DNA from 4 places in the Mechercharimyces mesophilus genome. Region 1 is predicted to be linked to each of the others. Evidence: predicted binding sites of a transcription regulator. Region 1 holds the regulator's gene; each other region holds the start of a gene.
The links. The regulator LexA, encoded in region 1, represses DNA repair genes until DNA is damaged. The targets are predictions, from matches to a motif close to CGAACATATGTTCG.
Positions count from the first base shown of each region.

Region 2: AC6RGY_RS15165 (YolD-like family protein) is a predicted target of LexA. The motif match lies at 4,733-4,746, and genes of this name have one in related genera.
Region 3: ruvC (crossover junction endodeoxyribonuclease RuvC) is a predicted target of LexA. The motif match lies at 2,809-2,822, and genes of this name have one in related genera.
Region 4: recA (recombinase RecA) is a predicted target of LexA. The motif match lies at 4,792-4,805, and genes of this name have one in related genera.

Region 1 covers NZ_JCBAPH010000001.1:1,044,526-1,052,099, reverse strand. Annotated here, with positions in the region: gene AC6RGY_RS05365 (DUF58 domain-containing protein) at 1-568, shown strand, start outside; gene AC6RGY_RS05360 (DUF4129 domain-containing protein) at 565-1,800, shown strand; gene AC6RGY_RS05355 (Mpo1-like protein) at 1,900-2,217, opposite strand; gene yneA (cell division suppressor protein YneA) at 2,380-2,661, opposite strand; gene lexA (transcriptional repressor LexA) at 2,864-3,496, shown strand; gene abc-f (ribosomal protection-like ABC-F family protein) at 3,634-5,205, opposite strand; gene AC6RGY_RS05335 (glycosyltransferase family 39 protein) at 5,616-7,574, shown strand, end outside.
Region 2 covers NZ_JCBAPH010000007.1:35,553-43,126, reverse strand. Annotated here, with positions in the region: gene AC6RGY_RS15180 (multicopper oxidase family protein) at 1-1,281, opposite strand, end outside; gene AC6RGY_RS15175 (SBBP repeat-containing protein) at 1,419-3,494, shown strand; gene AC6RGY_RS15170 (hypothetical protein) at 3,906-4,202, shown strand; gene AC6RGY_RS15165 (YolD-like family protein) at 4,774-5,112, shown strand; gene AC6RGY_RS15160 (DUF7948 domain-containing protein) at 5,268-7,364, shown strand; gene AC6RGY_RS15155 (hypothetical protein) at 7,330-7,572, shown strand.
Region 3 covers NZ_JCBAPH010000001.1:1,411,968-1,419,541, reverse strand. Annotated here, with positions in the region: gene AC6RGY_RS06975 (Ger(x)C family spore germination protein) at 1-1,090, opposite strand, end outside; gene AC6RGY_RS06970 (spore germination protein) at 1,091-2,605, opposite strand; gene ruvC (crossover junction endodeoxyribonuclease RuvC) at 2,839-3,345, shown strand; gene ruvA (Holliday junction branch migration protein RuvA) at 3,342-3,962, shown strand; gene ruvB (Holliday junction branch migration DNA helicase RuvB) at 3,975-4,973, shown strand; gene AC6RGY_RS06950 (DUF2905 domain-containing protein) at 4,970-5,182, shown strand; gene queA (tRNA preQ1(34) S-adenosylmethionine ribosyltransferase-isomerase QueA) at 5,414-6,445, shown strand; gene AC6RGY_RS06940 (SBBP repeat-containing protein) at 6,633-7,574, shown strand, end outside.
Region 4 covers NZ_JCBAPH010000001.1:1,200,161-1,207,734, reverse strand. Annotated here, with positions in the region: gene AC6RGY_RS06025 (SBBP repeat-containing protein) at 1-940, shown strand, start outside; gene AC6RGY_RS06020 (SBBP repeat-containing protein) at 1,018-3,174, shown strand; gene AC6RGY_RS06015 (vanadium-dependent haloperoxidase) at 3,397-4,299, shown strand; gene AC6RGY_RS06010 (metal-sulfur cluster assembly factor) at 4,387-4,698, opposite strand; gene recA (recombinase RecA) at 4,886-5,974, shown strand; gene AC6RGY_RS06000 (RecX family transcriptional regulator) at 6,003-6,644, shown strand; gene AC6RGY_RS05995 (metallophosphoesterase family protein) at 6,661-7,574, shown strand, end outside.

The DNA.
Region 1 (7,574 bases):
GCAGATTCATTGGACAGCATCGGCTCGTTCAGGGAATTTGGTTGTTAAGAAATTTGAAACCACAGCAGACGCTTCTCTCACCTTTATACTTAACGGGCAAACGCACTATCCTCACTGGTCTGGGACAGACCGTGAAATCATCAATGAACAGTGTCGGATCACAGCAACATTATGCCAACAAGCACAGAAGATCGGCCTTCGTTACCGCTTGGTATCCAATCTTTCTTACCAGGGATCATCTAGATTGAAAACGAAGCTGGGTTCTGGATTGAGTCATTTTCACCATTTACATCAATTACTAGGTGAACTAAGTTCTCTCGCTCCATCTCCTGGACTATCCGCTGTAAAAGAGGTAACGGTGGGAGAAGAGGGTGCTCATACGGTGATCTTTCTGACCTCTTATTGGGAGAAAGGTCTGGCACAGGAATTGCAGTCTCTCAAAGCCCAAGGCCACGAGATAAAGGTAATCTTTTTGTCTCGCCTATCCGCGCCTCCTCTCTTAGAGGGTTGGTCTGACCCTGTCACCTTTTATCCGTTAGAAGGAGAAGGGAGGAAGAAATCTTCATGAGGCATCAGACACTCTTTTTCCTCGCCTTACTCAGTCACGCTCTATTAGCCACTGTTATTTTCGGTTTCCTCAGCAGTGGAGTATTTGCAGGAATACGAATGCTTCCTTGGTTTGCCTGTCTACTGTTTTTGATAGCTGGTACTTATCATTGGCTCAGTCGTCGTCTATCGATCCGCGTTCATACCCTGCTATATGCTCTTACTCTTTTCGGTGGTTGGGTTGGATATCAGTGGATTTGCGGTTGGCAAAACCCCTCATTGATCTTCATTCAAGGGATAGTGGGTTTATTCTTTTGGTACCGTATACAAGAAGCACATCACCATGAAAGGTTTTTGCGTGAGCACTTGGTTGATGCCATGAAGCTCGACTTCATTATATTATTGATCATGAGTGGAACAAGTTGGATCTATACGGTTGAAGATGGACTGCCTACACTCCTCGTCCCAATGATTTTCTCTTTTTTTCTTGTGCGGACACTTGCTTTATTTTATGCCAATCGTGTAATCCAGGAAGATAGCAAAACACGGAGACCGAACGGGTCCTTTTTCGTGATATGGTTCTTGTTGCTTGCCTTCCTCTTCTGTTTATCTGTGCTCAGCGGTGGAAAAATAGTTAACCAAGCATTACAAGCTCTCAGTATTTTGCTGAGCCCCATTTTCTATATCGTCGGGAGAGGAACGGAGTCACTTTTCTCCTTAATTCCTTTATCTGGGGCAGATACATCCGACTGTGTCCTTTATGTAACAGCGGATGAAGTTGCCGAATTAACAGAGGAAGAATTGGCTAACTGTGAAATTATGTTAACATCTGGAGATGCTGAGTTACCGCCTGAAAAGGAAAGTAGTCAGAATCCGATTTGGCTCTATTTCCTTTTCACTTCACTTTTTGTTCCAGCTCTTATATGGATTATGAAGAGAATTAAGCATCGTCAAACGAAGGGATCTCCTCCTTTGCTGAATCAGAAGATAGAAGAGCGTTCTTTTCTTTCGTTCTCTCAATTCCGAAAAAATGTGGGTGTTTCTACCTGGCCCTATAGTCCTTTGGAAGGAAGGGTTCGCAAGCAATATGATCAATTCCTTCAGCGCATGCGTGCAAAGGGACTAGCGAGAGATCATTCTGAGACGGCGAGAGAGTACGCTGTTCGCTTAAAAAAAGAAAACCCCTCGATAGCTCCCGAAATCGATCCTTTGACCGATCAATATATCGAAGCACGATATGGCCGTAAGGAGTAATAAAGTTCATGAACAGGAAGTGATTTTTTCACTTCCTGAACGAAAAAAGCGATGCCATCATAGGCATCGCTTTTTTATGGCCGTAATCTGAAAGCGTTTTCATTTTTGTCCAGAAGGCGAATGTTCATTTGAAGTGCTAGTGCTCTCTTCCTTCTTCCCCCATTTTTTAATCCACCAAAGTACCCCTGCAAAAAGAAACAGAGGATTGGAAAAGAACGATGGTTTCTTCCCTTCAAAGGCATGACCAACAAATTGCAATATCCATCCAATGATAAATAAAAGGAGTGCTATTTTCCATTGAAAGAAAAACCACGGTAAAGAGAGGACGATCATCGGAATGCCGATGGCATGTGTCAGTTTGTTCACCGGATGTTGATGATCTTCACGGTATTTTTCTAGTAGGCTCTGGATGTTCACTGAGATTCCTCCTTTTTACTCTACACTATGCTTCTATTTGCTCTTTCTGCATAAAAACCTGCTTCAGAAAATAAAGAAAATAAAAGGAGAACGAACTTTCGCCAAATCAGAAGGATCGCTCTCCCCTGTGTCGAATTAGGAACACAAAGAGGACTGCTATTTTTATTTCCCTTTGCTCAATGGCACCTTTAAGGTTTGACCTGGATGAATGATTCCGTCGTGAATCTGATTTATCTCTTTAATATCGGCGATGACCTCCCGAATATCTGTGCTCTCATCGGAACGAACTCGTGCTATTTCCCATAGTGTATCCCCTGCTTGCACCTTCACTTCAACTGTGTTGGGAAGAGGGTCATTGGCGATCACTTCGCTTCTAATGAAGAAAAAGAAAAGGAAACAGCCTAAGAGGGTCAATAGTAAGCTTGTCCTTCGGTTTCGAATCAATGAGCACGCGCTCCTTTCACTCATTTCCGCTAGTTTGTACAAGCATATGTTTGTACTTATAACGTTATACTAGAACTTACGTTCCGTCAAGGGGTTTTTCGAACTTATGTTTGCGCTTTTCTTCACATTCATGTATACTTTGGTAAAAGAGCAACTCACCTATAACTGAGTCCACTATTCGTACTGAAGGGAGATGAGCACATTGTCAAAACTCTCCGCTCGTCAACAAGCCATACTCGATTTTATTAAAAGTGAAGTACGAGAAAAAGGATATCCCCCATCGGTTCGTGAAATCGGTGAGGCAGTTGGACTAGCGTCTAGCTCCACTGTGCATGGGCATCTTGCTCGCTTGGAAGAAAAAGCATTCATCCGACGCGATCCTACTAAACCACGGGCCATTGAGGTGCTCGATCCACATCGTTCCGGAGATGATTCTGTGAAGCAACAGGATGCGTCAGTGCTTGTTCCCTTGATTGGGAAGGTTACAGCTGGTGAGCCTATCACAGCAGTAGAGAATGTGGATGAGTACTTACCGCTTCCGCTCCAAATGATCGGCAACAAAGATGCTGTTTTTCTCCTTACCGTTCAAGGGGAAAGTATGATCAATGCCGGTATTCTAAACGGGGACAAGCTGATTGTGCATCAGCAACAGTCGGCTAATAATGGAGATATCATCGTTGCGATGACGGAAGAAGGCGAAGCAACAGTGAAGCGTTTATATGTAGAAAAAGACCATATTCGACTTCAGCCGGAAAATGATCAAATGGAAGCCCTCCTTCTTCCTCAAGTAACCATCTTAGGAAAAGTAATCGGACTATTACGTACAAGCATGTAAGAAGAAAATTGAAATAAATAGAGACAAGCCCTGAGGCTCTTTTGGAACCTCAGGGCTTGTCTCTATTTTAGCCGATGTAAGGTGTTTGCGTATGAAAGAATCGGATATCTCCAATACGATTATGCGCATTCATGAACCTATTGTTCGAACTGTTTTTTCTCACACAGTAATTGCTGAAAGCGTTCTTCCAACGCCTCCTTTTGCGAAGGACTGGTAGCAAGCAGACTGATCACTTCTGCAAGTTCATGCTCAATCATCATTCTTCTGCTCTCTGTCGCTTGTGGTTTCAACTGCGGACTACTTTCCCTTTTCTTATACTCTTCCCATGATCCTGTAAAAGTTTGGATTCTACCGCCTTTTAAATGGATTACTTTCGTGGTTACGCTGTGTAGAAGCCGTTGATCATGCGAAGCAAAAACGACGGTTCCAGGAAAGTGAGTGATCCATTCCTCTACAGCTTCCATTCCAACCAAGTCTAAGTAATTCGTGACTTCGTCCAGTAGTAGAAGATTCATATCGCTCAGGAACACTTTAGCCAGTCCAACCTTCACCCTTTCACCTCCACTAAGGAGGGATACTTTCTTCTGCCAATCATTCGGACGAAACGCGAGGCGTGCTAAAAAAGTACGAACAAGGGATTGATCCCATATGCTTGATTCTATAACATTTTCTAATATCGTCCGTTCTTCATCCAGGATATCTAGGTTTTGCTGAAAAAATCCAGGCTTCACTTCTGGAGATAAGCGAAGCGTAGAATCTGGATGGAAGAACCTCTGCAAAAGAGTCGTTTTGCCGGATCCATTCTCACCGATCACAGCTACTTTATCTCCAGAAGTGATGATCCAATCACTCGGTTCCCATAAACTCTTTCCTTCCCGCTGTCCGGCAAAGCCTTCAGCACGGACAAGAATTCTTTTTTTCATGGAGAGATCACGCGGAACAACCATTTTCATTTGCGGAAGGGAAAGAGGTTTTTCTATTTCCTCCAATTTTGCAAGGCGAGCTTCTAACACGCGTATAGACTGGTGGATCGATTTTTGTTGAGAACCTTTCCCTGCTTTTTGCATTCTGGATTCCGACGTGCTTACCTTAGAAGGCTTTATCATCCGTATCGCTTGATCCCTTTTCTGTCGGAGTGCCTTTTCTAATTGCTCCTTTTTTAGTTGAGCTTGCTCATACTGCTCAATGTGTCGGGCTCTTCTTCTTTCTTTTTGCTCTTGATAGGAGCTATAATTCCCCCTAAATACAGAGACTGTCTGCTCTTCAATCTCCCAAATCGTCGTACATATATCGTCTAATAATTGGCGATCGTGAGAGATAAGTAAGATGGCCCCTTGATAGCGGGACAATCGTTGTTTGAGCCACTCGATTCCCTTCTGATCTAGATGAGATGTTGGTTCATCTGCTAACAATACATCGGAGGGTGAACCCAAAGCCTCATGAATACGCATTCGTGTCTGTTCCCCGCCACTCATCTCCCGTTTCTTGTCATTCCATTGAGAAATCGAGGCGACCTGACATGTCCGGATAACGCTCCCTTCATCCAATGCTTCTTCGCCTATCAAAACCTTGAATAAGGTGGACTTTCCACTCCCATTTAATCCAACAATGCCAATGCGATCCTGTTTGTATACTTGAAGGGAGGGAATCGAAAAAAGCAGGCGTTCTCCCCAACTTTTCTTTCCATTTTTTATTTGTAGTAACAACATAAAAAGCCTCCTTGTCTTTTTTCGGACAGGAGACCGTCATCGCAGTTTTTAAGCAAAAACAGGCCATCTTCACTAGGCGCGAATGCACATAATGATTCCGTTTTTGCTTTGTCATTGCACAGACGTATCTCTATCCGCAAAGATTACTCCTTAACTGAAACGATTTTTTTCAGTGGAATCGGATTAGAGAATCATCTGTACAACGTCACCCTTTCTATCATGAATAGGGAAAGTATAACACAAAGACAAATTATTTCACAAGGTTGAACAATGAAATATCCTATCCTGCATGCTCTAAAGGATTCGTTGAAATCGCCCGCTTGACACCTTACTGACATCCTACTGACATCTGCCTACTCTATTCTTAGGGGTAAAGGGCTTTTCAGAAGGAAGACCCGGGAGGAACAGTGATGAAGAAGCAGGTCAAGCAGTCGATTCCACTCATGTTTATTATCAGCCTTTCGTTTGCTCTCAATCTCCTATTTATCGGACAGGATGGATACTCCAATCTCTATTATGCCGCCACCGTACGGAGTATGTTGGAAGGGTGGCATCAATTCTTTTTTGCCTCGTATGATTCAGCTGGTGTGCTCTCAGTGGACAAACCCCCTGTTGCATTCTGGATTCAATCGCTATCGGCTCATATCTTCGGCTTTTCTGGATGGGCACTCCTCTTCCCGCAAGCACTCGCTTGCGCATTCTCCACATTTATGCTCTATCTCTTGGTAGGTAAAAGATTTGGAAAGAGGGCAGGATTGCTTGCGGCATTGTTATTTGCAACGACTCCCATCACCGTGGCGGTCTCTCGCACGAATAACCCCGATAGTATTCTAGTGGCCACCTTATTGCTTGCAACATGGTTACTTTTTCGTGCAATCGAAAAGAAACAAGTGCGTTATCTATTCATCTCAGCCGCTCTCATCGGCATCGGTTTCAACATTAAAATGCTCCAAGCCTATTTGATCCTTCCCGCATGGTCCCTCACTTATTTGCTCTTCGCCAAAGAGACTTGGATGACAAAGTTTCGCCACCTATTCACTAGTGGTGTACTGATCCTCCTACTCTCCTTCTCATGGGCCCTCACCGTCGACACGATTTCCCCCCAGGAACGCCCCTATGTGGGAAGTACAGAAACCAATTCGGTAATGGAGCTTATTTTTGGTCACAATGGAATGTCACGTTGGGAAGGCATGGGTGGTGGCAACCGTGCAGGTGGTCCTCCTTCTGCTGGCCTTGGACAAGGAAATCACGGTGATGGAGGCATGGGTGGTAAGCAGGTCCAAGGAGCTCCAAACCAAAGAGACCACAACCAAGGAGCAATGACACCTTCTCTACAGAATCCGCTTCCTGCACAAGATGGACATGGGAGAGCCGGAGGCGGTGGTGGCAATGAGCGTGGGGAATCCAGTATCCTCCGTCTAGTAAATGAGCAATTGCGCGGACAAATCAGTTGGTTCTTGCCGTTTACGCTGTTTTCATTCTTTGTACTCATTCATAAGGCCACATGGAGAAGAATATCGGATTTTCGCCCCTCCCAACAGATGGCCCTGTTCTGGTTGATATGGCTTACTCCTATGATCGTGTTCTTCAGTTATGCAGGTTTTTATCACCGCTACTATCTCAACATGTTAGCACCGGGCATTGCTGCATTAGCAGGAGCTGGTTTGATTGCGATGTGGAACGACTTCCGCGAGCAAACTCCTACAAAGAAGTGGTTTTTACCCCTTGCATTACTAGGTACGGCTTTCTATCATATTGGGATTGTCTCCTCCTACGAAGAAATTCGTACATGGTTGATTCCAGTCATTCTTGTCTTAACCGTGGGTGCAGGTGCTGTGTTAGGTTTCTTGTTTATTCGACAACAAAAACCAGCGTTGCAGCGGATAGCTCTTCTATTCACCATAAGTGGCATCTTGATTGCTCCTGTATATTGGGCGCTCACTCCAGCCCTCTATGGAGGGAATGCCAGTTTACCTATTGCAGGTCCAGAATTAGCCCAAGATCGTGGGCGGGATTTGGGTGTGTTTAATGAGACGCTCACCCACTATTTGGTCTCTCAGTACGACGAAGGAGATATTCTCGTGTTGGGGGCAAGTCAAGATGAAATCTCTCCTCTCATCATCGAAACGGGGCTACCGGCGATTGCCTATGGTGGCTTCATGGGAAATGATCCAGCACTTACGGTCGCTGAGCTAGAAGAAATGGTGGCGAGTGGCAAATTGGAGTACGTCCTCGTCAATGAAGAAAGCCAACGGACGCGAGGGAACGGAGAGATCCAGGAGTGGATTCTTGCACACGCTGAACCCGTTGATTCTAGCCTATGGGAAGAAGAGATCGAGGAAGGGACTGTACTTCAACGCGGACCTGCA
Region 2 (7,574 bases), on a different contig from region 1:
CAGATGAATATGAATAGGATGTGCGAGCTTTGTTAGGTTGATGAAATTCCACACTTCTGTCGTTCCCCACTTGGGTCGGATACGGACGGGGTCCCGCCATTGTTGGTTATCAAGAAGCATGAGCGGGCGCCCATAGCGATCCTTTGTTTCATTAAGTGTAAGAAAGCGAACAGTCGTGGCCGGAGTTGGATGAAGGGTTGGAATGGGAGCGAGCATTGGAGGAATACAGCTCGTATCTGTTCGCTGAAGTGGTTTCTGAACACGAAATTGTAGGACTTGGCCGGTTGTTTCAGGAGGAACAGGGTCCCCATCAGGAAAAGGAGTGGGGGCATCGTTCATAAGAAGAAGGTTTCGTCCGAAATGGTGGTGAAAGTCGATTAGAATATCCGCTCGCTCAGCGGGTCCCAAGAGGAGTTGGTTAATGGGAACAGGCTGGGGAAGAAAACCTTGATCGGTACCAATTTGTATGATGGGATCGCCTGAACTGAGTCGCAAGCGTAAGAAGCGTGAGTTGGACCCGTTTAATATACGAAAGCGGTATTTGCGAGGCTCCACTTCCACATAGGGCCACACTTTTCCGTTTACGACGATGGTATCACCAAAAAAGTATCGGACAATGGAGGGATGAGGCCAATCGGGTTGAGCATACGAAGGCTGAGCGGGATAGTAGAGAGAGCCGTCTGGATGAAAAGACCGATCTTGAATGACGAGGGGAATCTCATAAGGGCCACTCGGAAGGCGAAGCAGGGACTCTTGAGGATGACGAATGAGGTAAAGTCCGGAGAGTCCCGCGTAATTATTTAAGCGCGTAATGCCTAAGGCGTGATCGTGATACCAGAGGGTGGCCGGAGATTGCGGATTGAGATACTGGTAGATCTCTGTGGTGAAGGTGGGCCCTGTTTGCTGAAAATCGCGTGTAAACCATGCCTCCGGATAACCATCGAAGAACGGGGGATTGACTCCTCCGTGTAAATGGGTGACGGTACGTACATCGGGTATATGGGTCCCGGCTCCGTTGATGGAGTGGTCAATGGGCAACAGGTGCTTATCTGGAAGATGGTTTCGCCATTTTACATAGATCGGATGATAGGGAGTCACGTCAAAAGTGGGACCGGGATAGATTCCATTAAACCCCCAGACGGTCGTCTTGGGGAGGCTGGAATGGAGTGATTGTTTAAATTGCGTCATGGTGAGCTCATAGTAAGAATAACCACAATAGGTCCCGGTAGGGCGTGCATTCGGCGGGATCGGTAGCGGGTCCATAAATTTTTGCAAGTGCATCTCATCACCTCGGTGTTGTTTTTTTTTATCGTGTTCCAGTGTCAGATGTGCCCACACCTGTTTCATTTGACCAACATATAACTGGTCATATGAGTGTTCTGCCACTGGTGGAGAGGGATAAAAGAAGGGGTGGGAAAATGAGATCGAAGTTATCTAAATCATTTATTTTTCAGAAGAACAGAGAAGAACGGAATAGCGATGTCTCTTATACCGTAATCAGAGAGGGAGGGCGTGTTTGCTTTTTTCCTGATCGAGTAGAGTTTCAATTCAATGATAGGGGTGAAGAAGAGAAAATCACTCTTCGATTGCTTCATGCTCAACCCCAGGTGAAGATGAAGCTGGACTCTGTAAAGGAACAGCTGATTTATAAAGGTGTTTGGTCTGGGATCGATCTCCTATTTACTGTACAGGATGAACAATTAAAATATGACCTTGTCGTTCATCCGGGTGCATGTTTGGAGATGATCCGCATGAGGTATGAAGGCGGAAGAGAAGTTGGGATAAATGAAAAGGGAGAATTGGTTGTCCATACTCACTTAGGTATTCTCTGTGAAGAGAAGCCGATTAGCATTCAAGAAGTGGCAGGGAAGAAGAAGAGACTGCAAACGGTATTTTGCTTGCATCATGATGATTCTTTTGGCTTTATAGTAGAAGGCTATGATCCGTCAAAGGAGCTTCTCATTGACCCGATTGTTTTTTACTCCAGCTTTCTGGGAGGAACAGGAGATGATTCCGGAACGAGCATCGCGGTAAATGGTACGGGTGAGGCTTATATTACAGGGGAAACGGGTGGAGGGTTTCCGATTACCTCTGGAGTGTTCCAGACGAATTTCGGCGGAGGAGAATCTGACGCCTATATCGCTAAGGTGAATACAGATGGAAGCTCTCTCCTATTCGCTAGCTACTTAGGGGGAAGCACTACGGATCGGGGGAATAGCATCACAGTGGATAGCTCCTCCAATGCTTATGTGACGGGACAAACGTTTTCGACCGATTTCCCTGTTACATCAGGAGCCTTTCAGACGGTTAATCCTGGTGGTGGAGGCTCGGCTTTTGTATCGAAGGTAAATATATCGGGGAGTTCGCTTCTGTACTCCACATATCTGGGAGGTTCTTCTTCTGATATCGGGAATGGGATTACGCAGGATTCATTGAACCAGGCGTATGTTACGGGTTTCACTTCTTCAACTGATTTCCCAACGACAACGGGGGCTTTTCAGCAAACGCTCGTTTCCGGAGGGTTTGTGGATGCCTTTATCACCAAGTTGAATACGGATGGAAGTTCGCTGAGTTACTCGACACTGTTGGGCGGGAGAAGAAGTGATGCGGGATTCTCTATCGCGGTAGATGATAGCTTTCAAGCCTATGTTACAGGGAATACCAACTCGACTGATTTTCCTATAACGTCGGGTGCCTTTCAAGAAACACTGGTCCGCTCAACGGATGCTTTCGTCACCAAGATAAACGCCTTGGGCTCCTCTCTGATCTATTCTACCTACCTAGGTGGGACACAGGTTGAAGGAGGAAGGGGGATTTCCCTGGATGGTGCCAACCAGGCATATGTGGTTGGTTCTACCAATTCTACTGATTTTCCGGTAACCAACAATGCTTTTCAAACCCTCCTGTCTGGGGGAAGTACGGATACATTTATTACAAAGTTGAATGCAGCAGGTAGCGCTCTCGTTTACTCCACCTATTTGGGTGGGGGTTCGGAGGATTTGGGTATGGGGATTGCGGTGGATTCTTTCGGCTATGCATGGGTGACAGGGAGTACACAGTCAGACGATTTTCCACTTACTTCCGATGCCTTTGAGGCTCATTTAAATGGACCACAAGATGCTTTTGTAACGCAACTCAGTTTTTCTGGTGAGGGAATCTCTTTCTCCTCTTTTCTCGGAGGAACACTGAATGAGAGTGGAAGTGGTATTGCGGTTGATACACAAAATAATGCGTATCTTACCGGGACTACGAATTCCACCAACTTCCCTGTGACCTTTGCTGCATTTCAGACTCTTTTTGGCGGTGGAGCCAACGATGCTTTCGCTGTGAAATTAGGGGCCATGGTCGGTGTGACTGGACCGACGGGTGCGACAGGTCCAGCGGGGACAACCGGAGCAGAAGGTCCACAAGGGCCACGAGGACGGCGTGGTCCAAGGGGACCAAGAGGGGCGAGAGGACCGCGTGGAATGGGAGAAGGCGAGATGGGTGTCTAATCTTGTGGCATCCGCCCACGAAGAGCGCGTGGTATGTGGCGGAGATGACTATGGATAATATTCACTTTAAAAGGAAGCATCCAAGCATCCGATAGCGGGTGCTTTTCTTTTGTCAGAAGTCGAAGAGAGCAGTGAACCTAGAGGCACTTTTCTCATAGGGTAGGTGTTTTTCATGGTGTTCCTATCACTATAGGTAGGAGGTCCTATGTATAGATGCCTCATCCATAAGGAGACTTATTGATCTTTCTTTAGGTATATTGATTAAATTATTTATTTCGAGTAAGGAGTCTAAAACATGTTGGACTTCTTGTGGATAGAATAGAGGTACAGGGACCGATTGCTCAGATGGATGGTTAGGTATTTCGGTTCTATCTAGGGTTTGGGAGGAGATTTACAGTGAGAGAAAGAGAGATGAGTAAGAAGAGAAAATTGGATATTGTGCAACAAGTTTTGATAAGTGGAGACTATGAAGGGGTGGCGAACGATTATCACATATCTTCTGAAACATTAAGTCAATGGGTCCAGCAGCATCAGGGTGGGAATTTTACCGATCGTCGTCTCCGTAAGCAGTCCCGAAAAGGAAATGGGAGTGATAAAAACGGAAAGTACTATAATTTATCAGAAGAAATGGAAAAATTAAAAAAGATTATTGGGGAGAAGGAATTGGAGATTTTGAATTTGCGTCAGATGCTGAGTCAGTCCAGTTGAACCTCTCTCACTTATGTTAAGTTGGTGAGGATACTCTTAGGATAAGTACGATTATAAGTGCAAATATGATGAGCGCTTCCATTATTTATTTCTTCTCCTCTGTATCATCCTCGATCCATTTCTCTTGAAATATAAATAGGCTTCTCCGCTCTCACCCCAATGAAGCGGATAGGATCGTACTTTGATGGAAAAAGGGTATCCCGAAGGTGGATGCTCTTTTTTGATCAAGTTTCAAAGTGAAGAAATCGGTCCGTTGACTCCATCTCCGAGTAAGGTTTACACACGCCGATACCTCCTTTTCGATCATAGATTAGAGTGCTATGAGGGATTCTATATAACTCGCAAGCGAAGGATCTGATGCGTTTGTTACCCAGATGAGCTACTCTGGTCAGGGAATACCGTGCTCTTCTTATCTAGGGGGAAGAGATGGAGATATCGGACTGGGCACGGCGCTTCTTTTATCAGATCTATTGCGATGAGGGTCTGCTACTAAGATTGGGCACTTTTTTATAGCGATCGTTTGTTCTGTGAGAACTATTGTTCGTGTATAATAGAGGTGAGGTGATGAAGAATGTCCCGTATACTTGATCGTGGTAATAAAATGTGGGAAGGGCATCGGATGGTATTGCCCGAGCACGTCGCTCGCTTTCACGAACAGAATCGAAAGGCGAAAGAGTACGTGAAACCGGAGTTGTCGGAGGACGCTATAAGTGAAATCGGATATGCCATTGAAAAATCGATGATAGAACGTTGCCCAGTAAGGGTTTGTTATGCAGGAAAATATGGAGTAGAGCAGCAAAGCGGGATCATCACGAAGATTAATGCGAATGAGCGGTGGATTAAGCTAGAAAGTGAAGGGGATTATGAGTTAATTCCGTTTCAACGGATGGTAAGTGTAGAGGAAGTGTAGCTATTCAGTGGATGTATGTATCCCGAATACGGTAGCGAAGCAACGCCCGTGAAGCGACACACTTGTACCCACACCATTTATTGGATCATGACATAGGTTGGCTATAAGGAAGAACGCCAAATGTAGCCATCAAATACCCAATAGGAGGATACAAAGTGGAGAAGGCAGTGTTTCGTTCGCTTGTATTTGTAGCGGATGGAGAAGAGGAAAGGGAGACGGACTATTTCTGTCGCGCAGATGGAGTAGGTTGTCGATTTACCTTTTATCGAGATTACGTGGAGCTTGGGTTTGACGGTGTGGATGAGCAGGAGATCCTCACTTTAAAGTTTGTGGGCACCAATCCACATGTGAGGATGGCATGGGATGTGACGGAAAGAAAGGTGATTTATCGAGAGGTATGGAAAGGAATTGATCTTCTTTTCTCCGGAAATGGCGAGCAACTAAAATACGATATTATTGTTCAACCCATGGCATGTCTGGACGATATCCGTTTGCGTTATGAGGGTGGGAAGGGAATTTCAATAACCAAGCAGGGTGACTTGTTTGTCCGAACGCCTCACGGCATGCTTTGTGAAGAAAAGCCGATTAGCTTTCAAGAGACGTTGCAAGGGAAACGAAATATTTCGACCCAGTTCTGTCTGCATTCGGATCAATCGCTGGGGTTTGTGGTGGAAAAAGAGGAGTATGATACAACAAAAGTGCTTGTTATTGATCCCACTGTTTTTTATTCAACGTTTCTAGGTGGAAGTAGTAGCGATGAAGGAAATCGTATCGCAGTGGATACGACGCACCATGCGTATGTCATAGGAACGACTTTTTCTACCGACTTTCCCGTTACCTCCGGTGTTTTCCAAACAAATTATGCTGGTATGAGTGATGTATTTGTGAGTAAGTTGAATGTAGCGGGAACCTCTCTCCTTTACTCGACGTTTATTGGCGGAAGAAGCGAGGATGAAGGGAAGGGGATTGCGGTGGATGCAATGAACCAGGCTTATGCGACGGGATGTACGAAGTCCACTGATTATCCTGTAACATCGGGAGCATTCCAGACGATGTTTGAGGCATTCGGGAGTGCCTTTGTTACGAAGCTGAATGCGACCGGAAGCTCTCTCCTTTATTCAACCTATTTAAATGGTCCAGGTGGTTTTGATGAGGGAGAATTTTGTGCGACTCAAGGAAATGGGATCGTTGTAGACGATAGCTTGAATGCCTATGTAACAGGCTTTACAAATACAAACAACTTCCCGATAACTTCAGGTGCCTTCCAAACCCAGATGGGAGGGGTTGAGGATGCATTTGTGACAAAATTCAATTCCCTGGGTACGGCACTGGTGTACTCCACTTTTTTAGGAGGGGATTTTTTTACTATCGGAATGGATATAGCCGTGGATAGCCTGGGAAGTGCGTATGCAACTGGATTTACAGGATCAAATAATTTTCCCGTTACTTCAGGTGCCTTTCAAACGGTATTTGCCGATGGCATCTATGATGGGTTTATTACGAAATTCAATGTTTCTGGTTCCTCGCTTGTGTATTCGACCTATTTAGGTGGGGGACGTGGAGACATGGGAAGTTCCATTGATCTGGATGGAGCGAACAATGCCTATGTCACAGGGACGACAAGATCTACTGATTTCCCCATAACAAATAACGCTTTCCAAACCACCATCAAAGGGAACTCAGATGCCTTCGTTACAAAAATAAATGGATTGGGAAGTGCCCTGGTTTACTCTACTTATCTAGGTGGGAGTAGCAATGAAGATGGGAAGGGCCTGGCGGTGGACAATTTTGGAGTGGCATGGGTGACAGGACAAACGGATTCGACCAATTTTCCTGTTACCTCGGATGCTTTTCAAGATAGTTTGGCTGGTAGCAATGATGCCTTCGTCACACAGATGAGTTTTTCCAGTCAGGGAGTCATGTTTTCTTCTTATCTTGGAGGCGAGGGAAGTGATACAGGAAACGATGCCGCGGTGGGCCCAGATGGCTCTGCTTATTTTACCGGTAGTACGGCTTCTACAGATTTTCCCATCACTTTTGCAGCATTTCAGTCCATCTATGGAGGAGGAAGCATGGATGCTTTCGTTACCAAAGTAGGGGACCTTATTCTCGGTATAACGGGTCCCACGGGCGCAACAGGACCAATAGGTGCGACTGGAGCGCAAGGCCCTAGAGGACCGATAGGGCGGCGTGGTCCGAGGGGGCCGAGAGGCCCGCGTGGCGCAAGTGGTGGCGGAGAAATGGGGCTGTAAACCGACGAATTTCCCTGTGACATTTAATGCGTTTCAATCAATGTCAGGGGGGCTAGATGATGCCTTTGTGACAAAAATTAGGGAATCCACTTCCGTCGGTGTAACGGGTCCAACGGGCGCAACGGGGCCGGTAGGAGCCACTGGCGCGCAAGGTCTACGTGGACCGAGAGGACCGCGTGGTACAGGTGGCGAAGAGTTTAGTGGCTAAGA
Region 3 (7,574 bases), 370 kb from region 1:
CAAAACCAAAGACGTCACTTTGTATGTCTTGTGCTTTGTGGATGGCACTCTCCATCTGATCTTCTAATTTACTGCCCACCAATTCTTCAATCTGTTGAATGACACGTGGATCCTCAATTTTAGCGGGGCAAGTGATTTCTTTTAAGTTGATTCGTCCTCTCGTGTGAATCGTGTAATGAGGGCGGGAGCCGTTCATACTTGTTTTGGTCGTGGTTTTCATCTCTTTAATGAGGATACCAATATTCCCGCTCTCATTTAAATTTTCTCCTTCGTCTTTCTCTAGACATTTGTGCAAGTTATAAACAAATTCTTGATCGATTCGGTCGGTGATGATGGTCCATGCCTGTGACTGGGGAATGTCAAACCAATCGATGAGCTCATCTCCACAGAATATAGGGAATCCTGTTAGTTCATAACTTGCGGGATTAGCATTGATGTTGTTCATCACTTGATCGATGGAAGAGCGATTGGTTCCCTTTTGTAGTGGTCCTGTTCCGAGAGCAAGAGCTTCTTGTCCCTTTGCATAGCGCCATTTAATGGTGTCGGTTAAGGTGATCCCCTCCATGCTCCCCAGCGATCCAGAGGTGATACGGGCACGGTTTAGTACAGCTAGACCCGGGTTTTTTTCCAAGGGGTCATAAGATTGTAGGAGATCTCTGGCTGGACTATCTTTGGTAACAAAGATGAGTGTCCCACTACGCAACTCTGGATCACGCTCTAGCAAGTCAAAGAGAAGAGGCAATCCTTTTGCACGAGCAAACTCTTCACTGACAGCAAAATAAAATACGTGAGAGAAGAACATTTTACGTGGAAGGATGTTGCGAGCATGCCCATAAGCATCTAAGAGGGTTCTGCCCGAAGTGGAATAGGTATAGACGGCGCTTTTTTCCCCTCCACTGGATCCACTTCCTTGTGAGGAAGTATTTCCTCCGGGATTAACAATCTGAAAATGGACTTCAACACAATGATCTCCCTTTTTGTCAATACCGATTGCCGTAACGATGGCCAATTGGTTGATTTCGTTTTTTCCTGCGCAACCGCTTAAAAAGGACAGAGAGAGGATGAGAAGAAGCGTGAAAGACTTTCTCATTTATGGCACCAGCTTTCGGAGGCTCTTCAGCGGATGGTTCTTTTTCCACCACAGAGGAAAGCGGAAGAGGGTATCCTTTTGTTTTTGCAATCGGAAAGGAGCCATGGGTGCGAAGTAAGGTTGACCGACTGATTCTAGAGAACAGAGATGAATCAGGATGCCGAGAAGAAAAAACATCATGCCAAATAGCCCAATGGTTGCTGCAAAGCTAATCATGGCAAAGCGTAAAAGGCGAGCGGCGTTAGATAACTCGTAATAGGGAGAGACGAAGCTGGAAATCGCCGTTAAGGCAACGACCATGACCATAGCAGGCGAGACGAGCCCCGCGTTGACGGCGGACTCGCCGATGACAATCGCGCCTACGATGGAAATCGCTGGCCCAATGGGGCGAGGCATACGAACGCCCGCTTCTCGTAACATCTCAAAGATTAATTCCATCATGAGGGCTTCCAATAAGGCTGGAAAGGGCACCCCTTCTCGTTGCGCCGCTAAGCTAATTAGAAGCCCGGTCTCAATCACTTCTTGATGGTAGGTTGTGATTGCGACATAAAAGGAAGGCAGGGTGAGTGTGATGAAGAAAGCCACCACCCGTAGAAAGCGGACAAAAGTAGACATATCAAAGTGCTGATAGTAATCTTCTGCGGATTGAAAGAAGGAGAAAAAAGTAACCGGCAGAATCAAGCAGAAGGGAGTGCCTTCGGTTAAGATGACCACCTTGCCTTCCAGGATTTCAGCTGCCACCACGTCGGGGCGTTCGGATGCTTGAGATCGCGGGAAAGGAGAGTAACTAGGGGTCTGAATGAGTTCTTCTACCATATTGCTTTCAATGATCTTATTGGTGTTGATCTTCTGAATTCGTTTAACCACTTCGTTGAGCAGAGAGGGTTTCACCATTCCCTCAAGATAGACCACCCTCAGCTCGACTTGTGTGTGTTTTCCTACGTGGTATCCTTGAATGCGCAAAGCGGGATGATGGATTCGTTCGCGTATAAGAGAAATATTGGTATTTAAGTTTTCTACAAACCCATCCCGCGGTCCTCGAATCATGGTTTGCGTTTGCGGTTCACTTACTTGGCGTTTCGCCCCTGCGAAGAGAGGGAGGAGATAGGCTTCGGTCATTCCTTGAATAAAGAGGGCGACACTGCCATCTGCCATCTTGCTTAAGAGCGCATCATAAGAAGTAGCGCTATTTACTTGAGATAGCTCAATATGGGCTATGATATCTTGGGGTAATAGCTTGGATGTTGTGGTCTTGTCTTGGGTTTGCCACTTCAAAATAGGAGAGATGACCGACAGATTTAGCGACTCCTTATCGACGAGATCATCAATGTAGTAGACGGCAAACGGGACAGGAATATTCTCAAAAGCACGACCGGCGATGTCACTGCTATCGCCCATGATTTCTTTAAGTTGCTCAATATTGATCGACAACTCGGGGGAGATGGGTAAGTCTTGATAGGAGGGAAATCCTCCTCCTCCCTGTTGTTGCTGTATAAATGGCCCAGGCGGTGCCATAGGATGGGCTCCCTCCTTTTTAAAAGGTAGTGAGGATGTTGGATGTGAAGGAGAGAGACTGTACGCTTTATCTCCAACATCCTACAAGCGGTATCTATACGTATTATTGGAAATCTCGTCTGACAATATGTATGCCAATGAAAAAGGATATCGATGAATAGAGAAGGCAAATGGTTAATAAGCGGACTATGATATAATCGGTAAGAATAAATGTTCGAATGAGGAGAGAGAAGATGCGTGTTTTTGGAATTGATCCTGGATTTGCTATCGTCGGTTTTGGCATAGTGGATAAAGCAGGAAGCCAACTAAAGCCCATTCAGTATGGAAGTATTGAAACGGAAGCGGGATTGCCCCTACCGACGCGGATTAAACAAATATATGATGCTTGCACGAAGTTGTTCGCAGAGTATCAGCCCGATGTGGTAGCCATCGAGAAATTGTTTTTTAACCGTAACGTGACGACCGCCTTAAAGGTGGCCGAAGCGCGTGGCGTCATGGTACTCGCGGCAGAAGCGGCCGGGATACCGATTGTCGAATATACACCTTTGCAAGTGAAGATGGCGGTGGTCGGTTATGGACAAGCAGAAAAAAAGCAAGTACAAGAAATGGTGCGAATGTTATTGTCTTTACAGAAAGTTCCTAAACCAGATGATGTGGCGGATGCGTTAGCGATTGCAATCTGTGAAGCTCATGCTGGCTCAGTAGAGCGAAGGGGTCAAATAGGAGGGGAAAAATTGTGATCGAGTTTGTAAGGGGAAGTATTTTTTACATAACGGAAGAGTACGCTGCGGTAGACTCTGGTTCACTGGGGTATCAGGTGTTTTGCAAAAATCCTTATCGTTTCGCAGAAGGAGAGTCGGTTTTGTTTTATACCCATTATGTGGTCCGGGAAGATGCCCACCTTTTATATGGTTTTGTCGCAAGGGAAGAACGAGATTTGTTTCGCTTATTATTAGAAGTGTCTCGTATTGGACCCAAGGCGGCATTAGGCATTCTATCAGGAGGGTCGCCACAAGAAGTGGTCGCTGCGATTGAGGGAGAAGATATTGCTTTCCTCACGCGCCTGCCGGGCATAGGGAAGAAGACGGCACAACGCATGATCCTCGATCTGAAAGATAAGTTAGAGAAAGAAGGATGGACCAGTCAGCTTCTTCCACCGACAGAGAGGGAAGATAAAAAACCTGCGTCAGCGAAGCAAGGCGGTGCTATGGATGCGATTGAAGCCTTAAAAGCACTCGGATATAATGAAGGGGAAGCCAAACAGGCGGTGACAGAAGTTGGCCGTCACTTAGCTGATCCCGATATCAGTGTGGATGAATGGATTCGTAAGTCACTTGCAGTTTTAATGAAGGGATAAGGAGGGATGCAGGTGGATGATCGTGTGATTTCCGCCCAGATGGCAACAGAAGATGAGGCGGTCGAGTACAACTTGCGCCCTCGCTATTTACGAGAATATATTGGGCAAAACAATGTAAAAGAGAATCTGAGTATCTACATAGAAGCGGCGAAAGGGCGCGGAGAAGCACTGGATCATGTGCTCCTCTATGGACCACCAGGACTAGGGAAAACGACGTTATCGTGCATCATCGCCAACGAATTGGGTGTCAATATTCGTACGACCTCGGGTCCAGCGATTGAGCGCGCGGGGGATTTAGCTGCGATTTTGACCAACTTGCAAGAGGGAGAATTGCTTTTTATCGATGAAATCCATCGCCTGACCCGCTCGGTGGAAGAGATTTTATATTCTGCGATGGAAGACTTTGCCCTCGATATTATGATCGGAAAAGGACCGAGCGCCCGCTCCGTACGACTGGATCTCCCTCCTTTTACTTTGGTGGGGGCAACGACGCGCGCGGGCTCTCTTTCTTCCCCACTGCGTGACCGTTTTGGGGTCGTCAGCCGTCTAGAGTATTATAGCCCTGAAGATCTCATCTTGATTGTCCAGCGTGCGGCCGACTTGCTGGGAGTGGGGATCTATGAAGAAGGAGCGACTGAAATCGCTTCGCGGGCACGGGGAACGCCACGTGTCGCCAATCGCCTCCTGAAAAGGGTGCGCGATTTTGTACAGGTACAAGGGGACGGTGTGATTACCGGAGAAGCGGCGCGCGACGCATTGGACCGCATTCAGGTGGATAAACTGGGGTTGGATCAGGTAGACCAGCAGATGTTGCATGCTATTATGGAAAACTACCGAGGTGGCCCCGTTGGTTTAGAAACGATTGCAGCGACGATCGGAGAGGAAGCACATACCATCGAAGACGTATATGAACCCTTTCTTTTGCAGATTGGGTTTCTGCAACGAACCCCACGTGGCCGTCAGTTAACTCAACGTTGCTATGACCATTTTGGATGGGAGCGACCATCATGAACCCGATGGCGAAAATCCTCATCGCGGGAGGAGTCCTTCTTATTGCAGCGGGTATCATTTGGCAAGTGGGCGGTCGCTGGCTTGGGAGGCTCCCGGGGGACATTCTCATCGAGCGAGAGAATGTGAAGGTCTACATCCCCATTGTAACCTCGATCATCATCAGTGTGATTCTTTCGCTCCTCTTTTACTTGGTTAGCTTGTTCCGATAAAGTGGAACGTTTTCTGCTAACCTAGTCGTCTACTTTTTACGATCGACGAAAGGGAACATGAAGCCAAGGAGAAGGTTAGCTTCTAACTTCGTAACTTATAAATGCTGTTTAACCGTAGGACACACGGGGTTCACTTGGCGATCTTGTCAGTAGACTCGGATCCCTTTGAATCCCCCGCTGTTAGGCGAGGAAAGTGTCAAAAACGTATTGGTTGATAGATTGGAGAAGAGAATGGACGTATCTTTATTTGATTTTCATCTTCCTGAAGAACTGATTGCCCAGACTCCGATAGAAGACCGCGCTAGCTCACGGATGCTGGTCCTTCATCGTCAGACGGGAGAATTGGAACACAAGCAATTCCACGATCTGCTTCACTACCTCCAGCCCAATGATGTCCTGGTACTTAATGACTCACGTGTGCGTCCGGCACGCTTGTTGGGAAGTAAGGAGGAGACGGGAGCCAAGATGGAGCTCCTTCTCTTGAAGCCATTGGGAGAAGATCGCTGGGAAGCGTTAGTGAAGCCAGCGAAACGAGTGAAACAGGGGACTGTTATACAATTTGGAGAAGGCGCATTGCGTGCGATTGCGGAAGCACCTGCAGACATGGCTGGCGGTTGGACTTTTCGCCTGCAATATGAAGCGAATAATTTAGAAAAATTATTGGAACAGCTCGGTCAAATGCCTCTTCCCCCCTATATTCGGGAACGACTGGATGAGTCGGAGCGCTACCAAACCGTGTACGCCAAACAAGTGGGGTCCGCTGCGGCACCAACAGCCGGCCTTCACTTCACACCCCACTTATTGAAAGAAATCGAGCACAAGGGTGTGCATATTGCTCCGCTTACTTTGCATGTGGGACTCGGCACTTTTCGACCAGTGACTGCTGAACAAGTGGAGCAACATACCATGCATGCGGAGTATTATGAATTAGGAGAAGAAGCGGCTGAGACGATTCGTGTGGCGAAAGCGGCTGGTGGAAGAGTGATCGCTGTCGGTACCACCTCTGTGCGAACGTTGGAGAGCATCATGCAACAAAAGGGGCAACTAAAGGCGTGTAGTGGGTGGACGGATATCTTCATGTATCCTGGCTATCGCTTTCAAGCAGTGGAGGGAATGGTAACCAACTTTCACTTGCCGCGCTCTACCTTATTAATGCTCATTAGTGCGTTTGCTTCACGTGAGCAAGTAATAGAGGCCTATCAGGAAGCGGTCCGTGAGCGATATCGTTTCTTTAGCTTCGGCGATGCGATGCTCATCTTATAATCAAACACCAAGAAGGAGTTTCTCTATGACTCATGGGGAAGCTCCTTCTGTTATGACTGAACCTTTTCTTTCTTCTCTCATACGCTATAGAAAAAGGGACATCGCTTGATCCACACGCTTTAGAAGGGAGCGTGGGGAGATCCAAGGAAGGCTGGAAAATGCGTGGGTGAAGAAAGAGAGGATTCGTATGCTTCTTTTATACTCTAGCTTCTTAGGAGGAATGGATGCAGAGGATGGACGCGGGATTGTCGTTGATGATGAAGGAAGTGCTTATGTGACGGGAGTGACAGCCTCAGCTAACTTTCCTGTCACCTCGGGTGCCTTTCAGACAGAGAGGGTCGGGTCGCGTGATGTGTTTATTGCCAAAGTGAATGTGACGGGCTCGTCCCTTCTGTATTCCACTTATGTGGGTGGAATAGGGGTGAATGAAGGAAATGCGATTGCTGTTCAATCGACAGGAGAAGTGCTGGTAACGGGGGTGACAGGGTCAACGGATTTTCCTGTGACATCAGGTGTTTTTCAGACACAGTTGGCGGGATCTACGGATGCCTTTGTTACGAAAGTGGACGCGACCGGTTCTTCGGTGCTCTATTCTACTTACCTCGGCGGTGCGGACCCAGATGTAGGTTTGGGGATTGCCGTGGATCAAGCGGGCCAGGCGTATGTAGGTGGGGTGACGGAATCACTCAATTTTCCTGTGACCACGGGTGTGTTTCAGACGGTGCGCCAGGGAGAACGTGCGGGATTTGTGACAAAGGTAAGCACGGATGGAGGGGAGCTCGTTTTCTCCACTTATGTGGGTGGAGGAGGGATAGGGGTGCGTACGGACATCAACGGGATTGCTATCGATGCGGGCGCAACGGCTTATGTGGTGGGGACGACGACTTCAGCCAACTTTCCGGTTACTTCAGGAGCCTTTCAGACGGTCCTACGAGGCATCTCAGATGCTCTTGTCGTTAAGTTGAATCAGACGGCCACTTCCTTGGTGTATGCTACCTATTTAGGTGGGAATGCCACAGAAGAAGGAAATGCGATTTTTGTTGACGTCGATGGCGAGGCGACTGTTGCGGGGACAACCTTTTCTACTGATTTTCCCATTAAAAGAACGGCTTTTCAAACAATCATGAAG
Region 4 (7,574 bases), 160 kb from region 1:
TAATTTTAATGGGACGATTACGAAGTTAAATGCCAGTGGTTCCTTTCTCATCTATTCTACCTACCTTGGTGGAGGGAACGAAACACAAACCCTAAGTAGGATTGCGATCGACGACACAGGAGCCGCTTATGTGACGGGGACAACATTGGCAAATGATTTTCCTATTACCCCGGGTGCGTTTCAGACTGCCTTTGGGGGCATTTCGCAGGCTTATGTCTCGAAGGTAAATGCGACAGCAACAGCCCTTCTTTATTCTACTTATTTAGGGGGAGTCAATTTCATTGATTTAAATGGTGGCCATGCGATTGAGATCGACTCTGCTGGCAATGCTTATATCACTGGATGTACCTCCTCTACCAATTTTCCTATCAGCGCAGGGGCATTTCAGCAGAACTATGGTGGGGGTAACCTCGATGCCTTTGTAAGTAAGTTGAATCCTACGGGTTCTGCCCTTCTCTATTCTTCTTATTTAGGAGGAGCGTCGATAGATGACGGGCTGGGGATTGATATTGATCGCTTCTTTAATGCGTGGCTCACCGGTTTGACACAGTCGGGGAACTTCCCTGTCACGTCGGACGCGTTTCAAAAGTTCCGCAGAGGTTCACAGAATGCGTTTATCGCTCAGGTAAGCCCAGCTGGAACGGGACTCACTTTTTCTACTTACCTTGGGGGGAATACGACAGAGGAAGGCAACGATATTGTGGTGGACGAAAAGAGAGAAGTATATGCGACAGGGTTTACCGCTTCGCCTAACTTTCCTGTCACGTTAGATGCCTTTCAACAACGGTTTGGTGGAAATGCAGATGCCTACCTCATCAATCTTGGCTTTGGGGTGATGCCAGAGCCTGGTCCAACGGGTCCAGCAGGGCCAACGGGGCCACGAGGTCCACGCGGGCCAAGGGGAGCGAGAGGTCCTGCGGGAGAAGCGGAGAGGGGTTAGCGGTTGCAGAGGAAGCTTTGTCAAAGGGACTCTATTTTTTCATACTATAGTTAGATGAAGGAAGGGGCTTGATTAAAGTGTATTTTCAGAAAAATATTTCTGAGGGTGATTCTTTGTTTGAAAAGTGCAACGCGCATTATGTGGCAAGAAGAGGTGAATGTAATCTTATCTTTTCTTCTGGTTGTGTCCAGTTTGTCTCTTCTGCTAGTAGACAAGGAGATTGCACCTCTTCTGATACCTGGCAAGATAAAAAGAGCGTTCTCACGATGTGGTTTGCCGATAGGACAGAGAGTAAAAGTACCTTAGGAAAGGGGGATAAGGAGGGATATCCTATCCTTTCAGCGCAAGCTGGATCACTGAAGTACCTATCTGTTTGGCCAGGCGCAGATATATATTTTTATGATCGCGATGGCGAGATCAAGTATGATGTGTGGTTGCAAGCGGGAGTGTTACCAGAAGTGATCCGCTTTACTTTTGCAGGATTGCAGGAAGGGATATCACTCAATGAAGAGGGGGATCTTCTCCTCGCAACCCAACAAGGTTGGATGTTACAAAAAAAGCCGGTTTCTTTTCAACCGACTCTTGACCCCGCACGGGAGATTGCTACTCGGTTTAAGCTGATCGATGCTCATACCGTGGGTTTTGAACTAGAAGAGGAGGTAGATTCTTCTCATGCCGTACTGATTGATCCGCTTATTCTCTATTCAACCTACCTTGGGGGAAGCGGGACTGATACGGGATTGGAGGTGGCGGTTGATCAAGGTTCTCCTGTTAATGCCTACGTTACAGGAGATACGAATTCTCCGAATTTCCCCATCACATCGGGTGCCTTCCAGACAACCACTAGTGGGAATACAGATGCTTTTGTTAGTCGGATTAACGATACCGGTACTTCTCTGATCTACTCTACTTACCTGGGGGGAAGTGGGGCGGATTGTGGTTTGGATATCTCCGTGGATGCCTTCTCCAATGCGTATATAGGGGGGAGTACCACTTCGATTAACTTCCCCATCACCTCAGGTGCCTTTCAGACTATCCGTCTGAGTGGGCAAGTCGGCTTTGTGACCAAGCTAAATCCTCAAGGGAACTCACTTGTCTATTCCACTTACCTGGGTGGGGCAGGCGGAACGACGACTGTGGAAGGAGTTGCAGTTGAATCTTTGCCGAATGCCTTTGCAACAGGTCAAACGACCTCCGATAATTTTCCAGTTACCTCAGGAGCTTTCCAATCAACCAGAACAGGTGGGTCAGATGCCTTTGTCACAAAGTTGGACCCAACAGGAAGCTCACTAATCTATTCCACCTACCTGGGTGGAAATGGTGCAGACCCAGCTTTTGACATCGCACTGAATAGCGCAGGAAATGCTTTTCTCATTGGGCAAACGAATTCCAATAATTTTCCTGTAACCAATGCTTTTCAACCGACCAAGTCTGTTGGAAATGATGCCTTTGTTACAAAAGTAAGCCTTACGGGAAGTTCGCTTATCTACTCTACTTACTTGGGAGGCACTGGAGCCGACGTCGGTTTTGATATTAAAGTAGATGTGGATGATCATGCTTATGTGACGGGACAGACAACCTCCAATAATTTTCCCGTTACCTCAGGTGTATTTCAATCGACCAATGCGGGGGGCCAGGATCTCTTTGTCACCAAGTTTACGGTGGGCGGGATGAGTTTGGTCTATTCCACTTATATTGGCGGTAGTCAGAATGATTCGGGCAGGGGAATTTCCCTGGATGCCTTTGGAAACGCCTGTGTGAATGGGATAACTTCCTCCCTTGATTATCCGACGACCTTTGATGCCTTCTCCCCTAATTATAATGGGGGTTCATCCGATTCTTTTCTTTCTATGCTCAGTTTAACGGGCGACAATCTCATCTTCTCCTCCTACATGGGGGGAAGTGGAGCGGATCTGGGAAGGGGGATTGCCACCGATAGACTTAATCGTGTCTATGTAAGTGGGTCAACCACTTCCGCTAATTTCCCCACTACTCCAAATACCATTCAATCGCAAAACGCCGGGGGAGAGGATGTTTTTGTAGCCAAGATTGGAATGACTCCGGCTACCGGTCCAACAGGACCCACAGGTCCGCGAGGGGCAACGGGCGCGAGAGGGATGACGGGGGCAGCAGGTGTTCAAGGGGCGACAGGACCGATGGGCCTACCCGGGAGAAGAGGTCCACGTGGGCCCAGGGGAGCCAGAGGTTTTGCAGGAAGAGGAGAGATGAAGTAGACGCAACAGGTTGAGGTGATCGTATGGTTAGATAAAGGAGTTACGACTGATTCGAGCAACCACCCTGCGATCAACAAGGGGAGGTTGCTCTTCTTTGTGCAGTTAGCTGAAGAGCGCTTTTGTACACGAGCATAAAATTTTTAACATGGGGCGTTTTCTAGCACTCTCTCTATCAAACTAGCATATGTTAGTAGAAGATTGAACAGAAAAGAGATGAGAGAGATGGATGAACCCAATTATTCCTTGTGGTCGGAACTTCCCTATGCTGGAGAAAGTACACCTCCTGACAATCCAGAAGAACCATTGGCCGGTTCTTGGCCACTTTACTATGTCCGAAGAGGAAGAAGGAGAGATGATCAAAACGACGGTCGAGACGGGCGTAGAACGCTGTTTACTGATGCGAATGGTGTTCCACTCAAATTAATCGAAAAACCAAACAAAATCGATTTTCAGTCCGAACTCATCGAGGTACAAGATACGCTAGCCAACTTGACTCCAGAGCAGGTTGCGATTGCTAGATACTGGGGCACGGGACCTGCAACGAAGCAATGGACACCCATCATTGATCGGCTCATTGATACCTATAGTGCCGAACAACCCTTTAACCTTTTGGTGTCCGCTCCGGATGCGGCGCGTATCTTAGCCGCAGTGCAAGCGGGGATGTCAGATACCTTTGTAGTCACTTGGTATCTTAAGTATAAGTACAATGTGGCACGCCCCAATCAGTTGGACCAAAATTTAGCGACGGCCATTTGTACTCCCCGCCATCCTACGTATCCTTCAGGACACGCAGCGACGGCAGGTTGCGCAGCGCAAATTTTGAGCTACTTCTTTCCAACCGAATCGAATCGATTGATGCAATTGGCGGCGGAAGCGGCTAACTCACGGCTGTTGGGCGGTGTTCATTTTCGGAGTGATAATGAACAAGGGTTACGCCTTGGGCGTGAAATTGGCTCCGTCGTCGTCGATGTACTGAGAAAACAAAAAGACTCCAGTGGAAGTTGGATTGATGACCCACCACAACAAAACTTAAATGCTGATTTGAATCCGCCTCCGTATGAACAAGTGATCCCATTTGATTACCCTGAAGTTTGTCAATCCAAGGTGATTGACGAGGACGAGTAACCAGATAGGTAAACGATCGTTTGCAAAAGAAAGAGGACGAGTGCGCACTAGCTTGTGGCTAGTCGCCTCGTCCTCTTCGTGCTTTTATTAATGAATGCCGAGTGCCATCTTGGCATAACGGGACATACGCTCTTTGGACCATGGTGGATTCCAGACGATTTCTACTTCTACATCCTCTACACCGTCTACTTTCTTGACGGCTTGTGTAACCATCTCTTGAATCATTCCAGCGAGAGGGCAACCCATGGCGGTTAAAGTCATGGTGACTTTGGCTTTGTTCTCGTCATCGATATCGACACCATAAACCAAACCAAGATTGACGATGTCAATATTGAGTTCCGGATCGATGACTTCTTCTAACGCTTCCATGATCTGTTCTTCTTGCTTTTCTTTATCCATAAATGTAACACCTCTTTTTTGGCAAAAGGATCAACTGTCTCTCTCTTTACTGTATCATAAGCAGGAACGGGTTAAAATAGGTAACAAAATAAACGAATAAATGTTCGTAAATGATCTTGGCACACAGGAAAAAACCATGTATGATGAGAATAGAATAAAAAGAAGAGAACGAGAGGGAGTGGAAGAGATGTCAGATCGTAAACAAGCATTGGATATGGCATTGCGGCAAATTGAGAAGCAGTTTGGGAAAGGCTCTATAATGAAAATGGGTGAAGATTCATTCCCACCTGTGGAGACCATTCCGAGCGGTGCTTTGGCTGTCGATATTGCGCTGGGGATTGGCGGTTATCCACGCGGACGCATCATTGAAGTATATGGACCGGAATCCTCAGGGAAAACGACCGTCGCTCTCCATGCGATCGCCGAAGTACAACGTGCGGGTGGACAAGCTGCGTTCATCGATGCGGAGCACGCGTTGGACCCGGTGTATGCGCGCAAATTGGGAGTAAACATTAATGAATTGCTCTTGTCTCAGCCAGATACGGGAGAACAAGCGTTGGAGATTTCTGAAGCATTGGTACGGAGTGGCGCAGTGGATATCATCGTGGTGGATTCGGTGGCTGCGTTGGTGCCAAAAGCGGAAATTGAAGGCGAGATGGGAGACTCTCATGTCGGTTTACAAGCTCGCTTGATGTCCCAAGCGCTACGCAAACTGTCGGGTGCGATCAGCAAGTCCAAGACGATTGCGGTCTTTATTAACCAGCTCCGTGAAAAAGTGGGCGTCATGTTTGGCAATCCAGAGACGACACCAGGAGGACGGGCTCTCAAGTTTTACTCCAGTATTCGTTTGGATGTGCGCCGTGCGGAGACGATCAAACAAGGACAAGAGATGGTGGGGAACCGCACACGCATTAAGGTTGTGAAAAACAAGGTAGCGCCACCATTTAAACAAGCAGAAGTCGACATTATGTATGGAGAAGGGATATCGAAAGAAGGCAGTATCCTCGATATCGGAAGCGATCTTGATATCGTCGATAAAAGCGGGTCTTGGTACTCCTTTTCTGGAGAGCGCTTAGGTCAAGGACGGGAAAATGCGAAGCTGTTCCTCAAGGAGCATACGGAGATTGCGGATCAGATTGAGCGCAAAATCCGTGAACACCATCAGCTGATCCAGCCGGAAGAACAAGCAAAAGAAGAAACAGCAAGTGCTTCAAGTTCTGCAACAACGAAGAAGAAGGGCAAGAAGAAAGAGGAAGAACAATCCTTGGATGTCTAGCTTTCCAGGATGAGAGGGAGGGGCAATCATGAAGGGTGGCGTGATAACCCGGATTGAGAAGCAAAAAAAACGTGCAGCCCGCTACCATCTTTATCGAGAGGATGAGTACTGGGGTACGGTTCATGAAGAAGTGTTGGTGAAGAAGGGGTTGCGCAAGGGACTTCAGCTTACACCAGAAGAATGGGAGCAAATTGGAGAAGCGGAGGAGCGCAGTCAGGTGCGGCAGGCCACCTTGCGTTACCTCAGCTATCAACCGCGGACTGTTTTTGAGGTCCGCCGTTTTCTTTTACAAAAAGAATATGCGGAAAGCCATATTGAAACCATCATTGCGGAGTGTAAACAACAGGGATACTTAGATGATGCCCATTTTGCTGAGGCATGGGTTGCTTCTCGATCACGGAGTAAAGGTCTGGGCAAGCGAGCACTGCGTCAGGAACTGGAACGAAAAGGGGTAGAGGATGACGCGATCGATGAGGGGCTTGCGCAGGTCGAGGAAGAAGACGAGTGGGAAAAGGTACAAGAGCTAGCCATGAAGCGTTATCAACGGTTGCGTCATCTACCGTGGCCGACGGTAGAGCGTCGTTTGGGAGGGTATCTTTTGCGTAAGGGGCATCTCCCGCCTCTGGTGTATCGCATCTTGCGTGAAATACGCCAGCAACACCAGGCGTAGAAAGGAGGAAACAGATTTGCGTTTACTTTACTTAACCGATACGCATATACGAGGAACCTCTCCGCGCAGTCGGATGGATGATTTTCCAGAGACTTTGAAAGAAAAGTTGCATGAAGTACTCGCCATTGCGGAAGAAGAAGAAGTGGATGCCGTGCTCCATGGGGGCGACTTCTTTGATCGCCCCGATGTTTCTCCGTCTGTTGTAGGTGAATTTGCCTCTATCCTAAGGCGTTTTCAGGTTCCCATTTTCACCATTGCAGGGAACCATGATATCTATGGTCATAATCCAGAGACGGCGCACCGCTCGATGATTGGTCTGTTGGACGCATTTGGTACCGTGCGCATGCTCCGTGAAGGGGAGAGGGAGCGATTCACCGTGAACGGGCTAACGGTACAGTTGTCGGGCCAACCTTTTCACTATGACTTGGATCGGCGTGACCCTGCTATGGATTATGCGGTGCAAAAGGAGGAAGGGGCATCGTATAGTATCCACATGGTGCACGGGATGGTCGTGGATCGAGCGCTTCCCGACGGGGTCCATCATACGCTGGTGGATCAACTATGGTCTACGGAGGTCGATCTTTTGTTGACGGGTCATTACCATGCAGGGTTCCCACTCCAGGAAAAAGAGGGGAAATACATCGTGAATCCCGGTGCATTGTCCCGCATCAATAACCATCCTTCGGAGATGCGACGAAGGCCACAAGTGGCGCTCATTACCTTAGGTGATACCCTCTCGGTACGTCTCCGCCCCTTGCAATGTGCGGCGGACGGGAAAGATGTGCTGGATCGATCTTATTTGGAGGAAGCGGCATGGAGATTAGAGAAGATGAGCTCATTTGTACAGGAAGTTAAAGCGGCCGGTTCGTTTCAGTCCATGGACATTATGGATATTATTCATGAGATCGCTGATCTAGAAGGGATTAAAGA